Regions from separate parts of the Synechococcus sp. KORDI-52 genome, predicted to be linked through region 2. Evidence: predicted binding sites of a transcription regulator. Region 2 holds the regulator's gene; each other region holds the start of a gene.
The links. The regulator NtcA, encoded in region 2, controls nitrogen genes in cyanobacteria. The targets are predictions, from matches to a motif close to GTANCNNNNGNTAC.
Positions count from the first base shown of each region.

Region 1: the regulator NtcA is predicted to act here: its motif matches at 1,610-1,623, upstream of KR52_RS13500 (DUF4278 domain-containing protein).
Region 3: the regulator NtcA is predicted to act here: its motif matches at 1,685-1,698, upstream of KR52_RS13795 (DUF4278 domain-containing protein).

Region 1 is NZ_CP006271.1:544,668-547,938, reverse strand. It holds gene ureC (urease subunit alpha) at 1-761, shown strand, start outside; gene KR52_RS02735 (type 1 glutamine amidotransferase) at 776-1,516, shown strand; gene KR52_RS13500 (DUF4278 domain-containing protein) at 1,707-1,874, shown strand; gene KR52_RS02730 (hypothetical protein) at 1,955-2,173, shown strand; gene KR52_RS02725 (DUF1028 domain-containing protein) at 2,249-2,923, opposite strand; gene KR52_RS02720 (Zn-dependent hydrolase) at 2,920-3,271, opposite strand, start outside.
Region 2 is NZ_CP006271.1:193,972-197,242, forward strand. It holds gene KR52_RS01080 (cob(I)yrinic acid a,c-diamide adenosyltransferase) at 1-476, opposite strand, end outside; gene rph (ribonuclease PH) at 622-1,365, shown strand; gene ntcA (global nitrogen regulator NtcA) at 1,425-2,141, shown strand; gene KR52_RS01095 (DUF3084 domain-containing protein) at 2,169-3,271, shown strand, end outside.
Region 3 is NZ_CP006271.1:2,064,537-2,067,807, reverse strand. It holds gene KR52_RS10535 (SDR family oxidoreductase) at 1-439, shown strand, start outside; gene KR52_RS10530 (J domain-containing protein) at 455-1,240, shown strand; gene KR52_RS13795 (DUF4278 domain-containing protein) at 1,494-1,598, opposite strand; gene KR52_RS10525 (hypothetical protein) at 2,137-2,328, shown strand; gene KR52_RS14825 (hypothetical protein) at 2,739-2,891, shown strand; gene KR52_RS10515 (hypothetical protein) at 2,884-3,093, shown strand.

The sequences.
Region 1 (3,271 bases), 350 kb from region 2:
TGCTGATGGTGTGCCACCACCTCGATCCGAAGATCCCTGAAGACGTGGCCTTCGCCGAATCGCGGATCCGGCGCGAAACGATCGCCGCCGAAGACATCCTTCACGACCTGGGCGCCTTCTCGATCATCGCCAGCGACTCCCAGGCCATGGGCCGCGTGGGCGAGGTGATCACCCGCACCTTCCAGACCGCCCACAAGATGAAGGTGCAGCGCGGTGCCCTGCCGGAAGACTCCGCTCGCAACGACAACCACCGGCTGAAGCGCTACATCGCCAAGGTGACGATCAACCCAGCGTTGGCCCACGGCATCAGCTCCGAAGTGGGGTCGATCGAAACGGGCAAACTCGCCGATCTGGTGCTTTGGAAGCCGGGCTTCTTCGGCATTCGCCCAGAACTGGTGGTGAAGGGCGGTTCGATCGTCTGGGCCCAGATGGGCGACGCCAACGCTTCCATTCCCACCCCCGGCCCGGTGCACGGCCGGCCGATGTTCGGCGCTTTTGGCAAAGCCCTCGCCCCCAGTTGTCTCACCTTTGTAAGTGAAGCAGCCATGGATGCCGATATCCAACGCCAGCTGGGGCTGGAGCGCACCTGCATGGCGGTGAAGGAGACCCGCAGCGTCGGCAAGAGCGCCCTGAAGCTGAATTCAGCGCTGCCCAAGGTGAGCGTGGACCCGCAGACCTATGAGGTGTTCGCCGACGGTGAACTGCTCACCTGCGAGCCCGCTGAGGTGCTGCCCCTCGCCCAGCGCTATCTCCTGCTTTGAGCCCCACGCTGCTGGTGGTCCAACACGTGGACCACGAAGACGCCGCACTGGTGGGAGCACTGGCCCGACAACGGGGTATGACCCTTCAGACCCTGAGGCCCAACCGGGGCGAGACCCTGCCGGATCCCAGGGCGTGTACGAACAGCATCGCCCTCGTGCTCGGTGGTCCGATGAGCGTGAACGATCGCGACCAACCGGACATGGACTGGCTGCGACAGGAACTGGACTGGCTGAGGGCCTGGCACCAGCAACGCCGACCGGTGCTGGGCATCTGCCTGGGGGCGCAGCTCTTGGCTGCTGCTGCAGGGGGCAGCGTGCGACCGCTGCAGGTGGGAGCACCACCACAGCAGCTCAAGGAACTGGGCCTCGGCGCGATCCACTGGATCGCGGATCCAGTTGATGAGGCTCTGCTCAAAGGGCAACAAAGCAGCAGCCTGGTGCTGCATTGGCATGGCGATCGGATCCAACTGCCGGCTGATGCAACCCTGCTGGGTTCATCGCTGCACTGTGCAGAACAGGTGTTTCGGATCGGAGCCCACGCCATTGGCCTGCAGTGCCACCTCGAGATCGACGGTGATGCTCTGCAACGCTGGATCGCCAACGACCATGACTACGTGGTGAGCGCCATTGGACCTGGAGGGCCCGATCGCCTGACCCGGGACTGGCGCAGGCTGGGCGCGACGCTCCAGGAGCAAGGCCGACTCTTCTTCGAGGCTGCGCTCGATCAGCTGGTTGAGATCAGCGAGGCCCACTAATTCCTACGGACAAAAGTAAACAGAACCGAAAACTTTTCTGAACAGGTATCACTGCGAACATCACCCAACCGGCGCAGGCGCTTCAATTGTTTTGTAGCAACAGCTACCGATCGTTCACTTCGCATCACGCGAAGCGCAGTTCGCCTCAGGCCATGGAACGGGGACCTGAGCTTGCTTCGAGGACCATCCCATGACCACCCTTCTCTATCGCGGGCACCAGTACCAGCAAAGCAATGCCAGCCAGGGGAAACCCGGCGTCCAACTGGTCTACCGCCGCAACGTGTACCAAGCGCGTCAGATCAGCAACAGCCCAAGTCAGGCGAAGCTCACCTACCGCGGCGTGAACTACACCCGCTAGGCCAACTTCTCAATCCGTAGCAAGGGGGACAAATTCAATTCAATGAATAGGGCGTAATAGGTTCAGCTTCAGCAACGACGTTGGACCTCATCGCTTCTCGCCTCGATCAAGGCCTCGTGCGGGTGAATCCCTCCAGCGTGCACGGCGTGTTCTGGCTGCAAACCCACTTTCCTTCTCAAGAATGGGATTCATTGCTGTCTGGGCAAGCCGCCTTTGGCATGGATTGCATTGACGATCTGATCACCGATGCACGTCAGGCTGGCTTGAACGTTGAGTGGGAAGCTTCCGTTCCCAACTGAATCCTCTGATTTCAAATCAGTCCTGCACACAGCTGTGTTGCAGGACTTTTTAGTGTTGCAAGAGATAGAGAAGGCTCAAGCCACCAAACGGTTGAGCATCGGCAACTCCGACAGTTCATCCCTCCACTCCTGAGCCCAAAGCGCTTGGCTGCGTTCGTACACTTCCATCAACTGCCCCACGGCACGCTCATCGAAATCAACGCGCAGATCCAACAGCGGGAAAGCAGCTTCACCACTCACCTGCACCGCTGCTGAAGTGCAAAGGCTGGAGCGGTGATCACCACCAGCGGCTTCCCCAGCCTGCAGAGCAAGCATCAACCGGCGGCCCAGTTTCAAACTGGGGTTACTGGTCAAAAAGGCCTGCTCCATCGCCTCCAACACGCCTTCGTCCGCCAAGCAATTGCCGGCAACAGACAGATCACGATGATGGCGATGCCCTGCCCAAGGGCCACAATCCTGACCCGTCCAACAGGCTGTGCGACCGTCCAGATCAATCAGATGAAACTGACGCCGATCACGGTGCTGATCATCCGCCAGAAGGCTGCCCAGAACGCTCTCGGCATCCGAACTCTGCTCCAGGCGCTCAAGACCACAAATCCCCAGATACGGATTGGTGTGGGCCTGGGTGGCGACCGCACCAACCCCGGCGCGGATGTGGGGCACGGTGGATCCAACGGCCAGATGACAGGTGGCAACGGCCACGCCAAAACGACCGTTGCTGGGATCACGGGCCAGGATCGAAAAGGTCACGGCAGCTGACGGTCGAGCCGTTGCAACGTTTCCAGCAGCACCGCAGTGCCCGCCCAACACTGTTCGTCACTGGTGAACTCGGCAGCTGAATGACTCAAGCCGCCCCGGCTGGGCACAAAAATCATGCCCATCGGCCAACGACGGCCAACCTCCTGTGCATCGTGGCTGGCTCGGCTGGGGAGATGGCTGTGGGAGAGGCCAAGATCGGCTGCTGCCTCGGCAATCGTGGCCATCACCAGGGTATCGGCAGGGGTGGGATCAACACTGAACTGAGGGTCCACCGCGATCGGGCAGCCCGTTTCAGCACCGATGCGTTCCACCTGCTGCATCAACTGCTCCACCAACTGA
Region 2 (3,271 bases):
GCCTCATTGAGGTATCCGAAAGTCACAGCAAGGCCGATTTCATCCAGCACCAGTTGATCGAGATCACCCTGGATCAGGTGCTGACGGCAGATGGCCCAAACCGCAGCCACCGCTTCCGCACCACCGGGATGATCCGGCGAGGAGAGACAGAGAGGCACCTCGGGCCGCAGCCAGACAAGGCCGCCACAGAGTTGAACGCGACCGGCGGGTCCCTGTTGCACGCCCCCTTTAAGGAACTGACTGATCAGAACACGACTGCCCAAGCCGGCGGCACGCATGGCTTGGCTGAGCACACTGGCGAAACTGCCTCGGTAGGGCGCCGTGTGCACCTGCAACTGCCCTTCGGGTGCCACCACATACAAAGGTGGTGGGTCGGAGACGGCAGGCAAGGAAGTGAAGCCGGCGCGCTGCAGAGCCTGCTGATCCCGATCCAGGGAGTTCTGGAAGGCTTGGGGGTCGACAAGGCTTGTGGTCATCGCGGCAACATCCGTCCGGGCGACCCCGGCAAGACCTTGAATGTAGCGGCGAGATGACATTCCACAAGGGGATTGACACCACCCATGGTGTTTGAACAGGGCGAGAACCAACCGCCTGCGAGGCTTGAACAACTGCACACCACCAATGAGCCAACCACCTGGACACCGCACCGATGGTCGAAGCCCGCGGCAGTTGCGACCGTTCTCGGTGAGCTGGAATCCCATGGGGTTTGCCTTGAGCTCCCTAGTGGTTCACACCGGTCGAACCGCTGTTCTCTGCAGCGTCTGCCTGGAGGAGAAGGTCCCCCGCTGGCGCAAGGGAGAGGGGTTGGGATGGCTCAGCGCCGAATACCGGTTGCTCCCGGGCTCCACGCCGCAGCGGCAATCCCGAGAGTTGATGAAACTGTCGGGCCGAACGCAGGAGATTCAACGGCTGATCGGCCGCAGCCTGCGCGCCGTGATCGACATGGAGCGCCTTGGGGAGCGCACCTTGCTGATCGACTGCGATGTGATCCAGGCCGATGCCGGCACCCGGACGGCGTCGATCACCGGGGCTTGGCTGGCCCTTGAACAGGCCTGCCGGTCGCTCGTGCAGCAAGGAGTGCTGGAACAATCACCCCTGGTCGACCAGGTGGCTGCCGTGTCCGTCGGCCTTGTGAATGGCGAAGCCTTGCTGGATCTCGACTACAGCGAGGACAGCAGGGCTGAGGTGGACCTGAATGTTGTGCAGGCTGGCGATGGTCGCCTGCTGGAGATTCAAGGAACAGCGGAAGGAGCCCCCTTCAGCCGCAGCCAGCTCAATGATTTGCTGGATCTTGCGGAGCCGGGCCTGACATCCTTGATGCAGGCGCAACATGGAGCCTTGAACGAGCACAGCAGCTTTACGTAATAACGGCTACATGGCGGCCACCGATGGCTCCGTAACTTCGCTTCATCAGGGGGGTTGTCATGACCAGTAGCCGAGGTTTCAGCCGATACGCCCCACAGATGGTGGCTCCAGCTCCCAGTCCAGAGCCGGCCAATCGCTCCCTGTTGGAGATCATCCGCGATCTGGATGGCGCCAGCAGTGAGCTGGTGGACCGCAACAAGACAATCTTTTTTCCCGGAGATCCCGCCGAACGGGTGTATCTGATCCGCCGGGGAGCTGTTCGCCTCTCCCGCGTGTATGAATCAGGCGAAGAGATCACGGTGGCCCTGCTCCGCGAGAACAGCCTTTTCGGGGTGCTCTCCTTGCTGACCGGTCAACGATCCGATCGCTTCTATCACGCAGTGGCCTTCACCAGGGTTGAGATGGTGACAGCACCGGCGACATCCGTGAAGGCCGCCATCGAAGCGGACACCAGCGTTGGGCTGCGCTTGCTTCAGGGCCTGTCCAGCCGGATTCTTCAGACCGAAACAATGATCGAAACCCTGACCCACAGGGACATGTCTTCGCGTCTGGTGAGCTTCTTGCTGGTGCTGTGCAGAGATTTCGGCGTGGCCGATGAGCTGGGCATCACCATCGATCTGCGCCTGTCGCATCAAGCCATCGCTGAAGCGATTGGCTCAACCCGCGTCACAATCACGCGTCTGCTGGGAGACTTGCGCCAATCCGGTCTGGTTCAGATTGATCGCAAAAAAATCACCGTTCTGGATCCGATCGCTCTGGCCAAACGCTTCAGCTAGACAGCAACGCGACCGACAGGTGCAGCCATGAGCGGCTGGGCGTTAATCCTCGTTCTCCTGGTCCTCGGAGGCGTGCTGTCGACCCTGGGTGACCGGTTGGGCAGCCGCGTTGGCAAAGCCAGGCTGAGCTTGTTCAAAATGCGCCCGCGGCGAACCGCCGTTCTGATCACAGTGCTGACTGGCAGCCTGATCAGCGCACTGTCGCTCGGCCTGCTGCTGCTGGTGAGCCGCCAGCTGAGGGTGGGACTGTTTGAACTTGATGCTCTGCAAGCCCGGCTCCAGGACAGCCGACGGCAGCTCGATGCAGCCGAACGGGAACGGGACAAGACCCGAACGGACACCAAGCGGATTGCTGCTGAGCTCAAGCAGGCGCAGCAACGGGCGGACACCCTGCGCCTTGAACTGGCTCCGCTTCAGGACGAACGCGCCCAACTCGAGGCCGAGCGCGAACGATTAACCCGCGATATCGCCTCCCGCGATGCCGATATCCAGCGAACGGAAGCTGAATTGAAGAGTGTGCGCAGCCGCATCCGATCCGGTGAGCAGGAACTCAAGGATCTCGAACGCAATCTGGTCGCCCTCAGACGTGGGTCGGTGGTGATCAGCAGCGGACAGACCTTGGCGCGAGCAACGGTTCGGCTCGACGCTCCAGAGCAAGCAAAACTCGCTGTCGACAGGCTGCTTCAGGAAGCCAATCTCAATGCCTACGCCAAGGTGAGGCCGGGTGAAGCCCCCAAACGCCAGTTGATCCGCGTCCCCCGCAGCGACGTGCAACGGCTGCAAAGCATCATCCGAGAACCGGACACCTGGGTGATCTCACTGCGCTCCGCCACCAATGTGCTGCGCGGCGAAACGGCGGTGTACGCCTTCCCCGAGGTGCGTCCCAACCGTCGGGTGGCGCAAAGCGGGGACGTGCTGGCCACCACCACACTGCAACAGGATGAACGCACTCCGGAGAGCATCCGCACACGCCTGAACCTTCTCCTGGCTTCGGCCTATGCGGAGGTGCAACGGCGGGGATCCCTCACGGAAGGGCTGCAGTTTGATGGATCGGCCGTCTCTCAACTGGCCCAGAGTCTGATGGAAGAGCCCAGCCAAAGCGTGATCTTGAAGGTGATTGCTTCTGGGGT
Region 3 (3,271 bases), 700 kb from region 2:
TGCCGGAATCCTGCAGTCAATGGGGCTGGCGGATTTGGATCCCGCGGGAATCCGTCGCCAGTTTGAGGTGAATGCCCTTGCCCCTTTGCTGCTGGCTAGGGCCTTGGTGGATCAAATGCCGCGCGGTGCCAAGTTGGTACTGATGACCAGCCGCATGGGGTCGATTGATGACAACAGCTCTGGAGGCTCCTACGGCTATCGGATGTCCAAGGTGGCACTCAACATGGCCGGAAAATCGTTGGCGATTGATCTGGAACCGCGGGGCATCGCCGTGGCGATTTTGCATCCTGGATTGGTGCGCACCCGCATGATCCGCTTCAATCCAAGTGGTATTTCGCCTGAGCAGGCGGTGACGGGTTTGTTGGCTCGAATCGATGGCTTGACCATGGCCACCAGCGGCAGCTTCTGGCATGCCAACGGTGCGTTGTTGCCGTGGTGAGACAGGAGATACCGTTTGGGATTTGACCCGCGCCATTGGTCAGGCGGCCGTTCAGAACAACGGGTCACGAGCAACGTTGAGGCGTTGCTGGCCGAGAACGATGTTCTGCGTCGCGAGGTGTCGCGGCTCAGCCGTGAGTTGGAGCGACTTCAACGTCAGCAACGCCAACGCTCTCGTCAGGACCCCAGCTCGCAGCGCCCTTGGGGCGAACCATCGGCCCAGCCACCACCACGCATCAGCCGCCAACAGGTGCAGGCATGGGGGCAGTCCCTCGCTCAGCAGTCGGGATGGTCAGCTCTGCGTCAGCGCGGGTTGGAGCTGTTGATTGATCAGCTCAACCGCAGCAGTTTTCCTGCCCGCTTGACCCTTGAACAGAGACTGGACCGGCTGGTTCCGGGTTTGGGAACTGATGTTCTGGCTGCAGTGGGAGCCAAGCCCAACAAACAAACAACGGCAGTTCTGGCGGCGTTTGCCTTGTTTGGTGTTCGCGCCATTGAATGGCTGGATGAAGATCCACGGCGGGTGGTGGAGCAGCTGCGTCAGCGCCAAGACCGTTCAAGCTCCAGCCGGCAGGGTCGCCGCACCCGAAGTGATCAACGGCGAACGGATCGTGTGGGTTCGGTTCACCCCCGTGATTCACGCATGGCCGCTTTAAGGGTCCTGGGTCTGGATGCCAACGCGTCTCTGGTGGAGATCAAGCAGGCGCATCGAAAACTGGTGAAGCAGCACCATCCCGATCTCGGTGGTTCGGCTGAAGCGTTTCGACGCGTCAATGAGGCTTATCAGGCGTTGGTTCAATAACGCGTTGGTTCAGGGATGCTGCTCTGGATGGATTGATTGCTGTTGTCCGATGATTAGGGGGTAGCGCTAGGTCGAGTTGATGCCGGTGGAAGTTGGGGTGGTGCTGATTGGAGCTGGTTTTGCTGTGGGTGTGTCCCTCGCCGTCGCGGTTTGGTTTGAACGTTGGAAGGCCAAACAGCAGGATCCTGAAGGCAAATGAACCCATTAAAAAACCCCGCCGATGCGGGGCTTGAACGTGTTCGTCGTGCTGTTGTCAGCTGGCGACTTTCTGACCGCGATAAACAAGAACAGGACGCTGGACGTTGGACGCAGCAGCGTTGTTCTGGTTGTACTTCTGGCCGCGATAGGTCAGGGTCATGATGGGTTCCTCGAAGCAAGCTCAGGTCCCCGTTCCATGGCCTGAGTCGAACTGCGCCTCGCCGAAGACGAGGTGAACGTGATTGGGTAGCGGTTGCCACAAACCCTCTATAGAGGGGTTGTCCATCCACGTGTCGTTCAGGCTGTTACAGAACACGAATTCCGGTCGGGCAGGCCTTCGGACGGCTCAAGCAGGTTTGGGCGGTGTGTGCACTGGGCGTGGTTTGAGTTGCGGTGCTTTTGGGGTTGCATTCGTGATGGTCTGCAACTGAGTGTGGCTGGCACTGATTTGCGTCATCACGGCTGGAGATGAATTGCTTTTATTGTGTCGCTGCTTGCATGAACGGAATGATGGATCGGCTACCGATCGTGTTGTTCGAGCTCTGATCAACCCTTCACGGACGCAAAGCTTCTATTAATTTGTTGTTCTGCCGAACAGTTCGTCTGCGGTTGAGTGATTTCTGATGCTTACTCAATGTGAAGCTGCTGGCGCCCAAAGCCTCCCCTCGTACCGTATGTGGACATCAGTTTTAGGGGCCATGAACAGCTCTCAGAACAGGGATGACTGGGTGAGGGCGCAGCATCACAAATTCAATAAGCCCATTGATGTGGACACCTTGATGTGGGTGCGCAATCGCTTGATGCGTTTGGAAGTCGAGGCCCGTTGGGCCGACCGTATTTGTGTGTTTGAGGAGTTCTTTCCCAACGATGCGATCATTCCGCGCATTTAACCTCAGCCATGCTTGAACTGTTTGGGTCTGGATCAAGACCCAGAAGTGCTTCGTGATCGATCACCTTGCCTTCGTCGTCGGTCGCCGATCAGACAGATTTTTAAGGCTTCTGCCGCGATCCTTGCCCTAGCTGATTGAAAGATGATGGGCCGCAGTTCCTGGTTGAACAATCCCACCCGCTGTTCAGCAGCCTCCACCTGGCAGCCTCAGAAACCATCCGATTCTTCTGTGCAAGCTCCAGAGAAGTCCTCCAGCACCATGGCTCAGCCCAATTCATCGAGCATCTCCTGAGAAGCCTCATGTTGGAAGCCGTTGATATGTTTGGTGAAGCCTTCTCCCTGGATGGTGTTGCTCCAGGAATTCCGACCACACCCGAGTGGGTTTAAGCTAAATCACCCTCGCTGCCGTTGATGCCAGATCTGTTGGCCTTCATGCTCGGGCAGCTTGAAATCAGCAATCTCACAGCGGCCTTTCTTGTCCTGGTGGCTGTTGTCTTTGTGGGCAGTTTCGCTGTGGTGTCGTTGCAGACCGGTGAGCTGATCAAACCACCCAAAAATGGCTGACTCGTTTGAGTTGAATGGCCGGCAGATCGTGCTGAAGGCATCCAGCGATCGTGTCGTCGCTGAACGGGTGGTGCGTCACATTCAACGGCGCATTGAAGACGACGACTGGCGGCCCTACACCTGCAAGGCCGATGCCGTTCAAGCTTGGTTCCGTCTCGGAGGCATTCGGGCTCAAGTGCTTGAGGCTTTGAACCTGATCTGATCGCGCTTGGAAGTTCAGAACGATCCCAGCAACTGAGTCATCGCTGCTGCGGCACCGATTCCACCAAAGAACAGCACCAATGGCAGAAACACTGGCCATCGCACAGATGAGTTGGTGTCCATAGAGCGGGTTTGAACTCAAAAGACGTTATTCATCCCTTCTTCTCTGTGGCGATGGC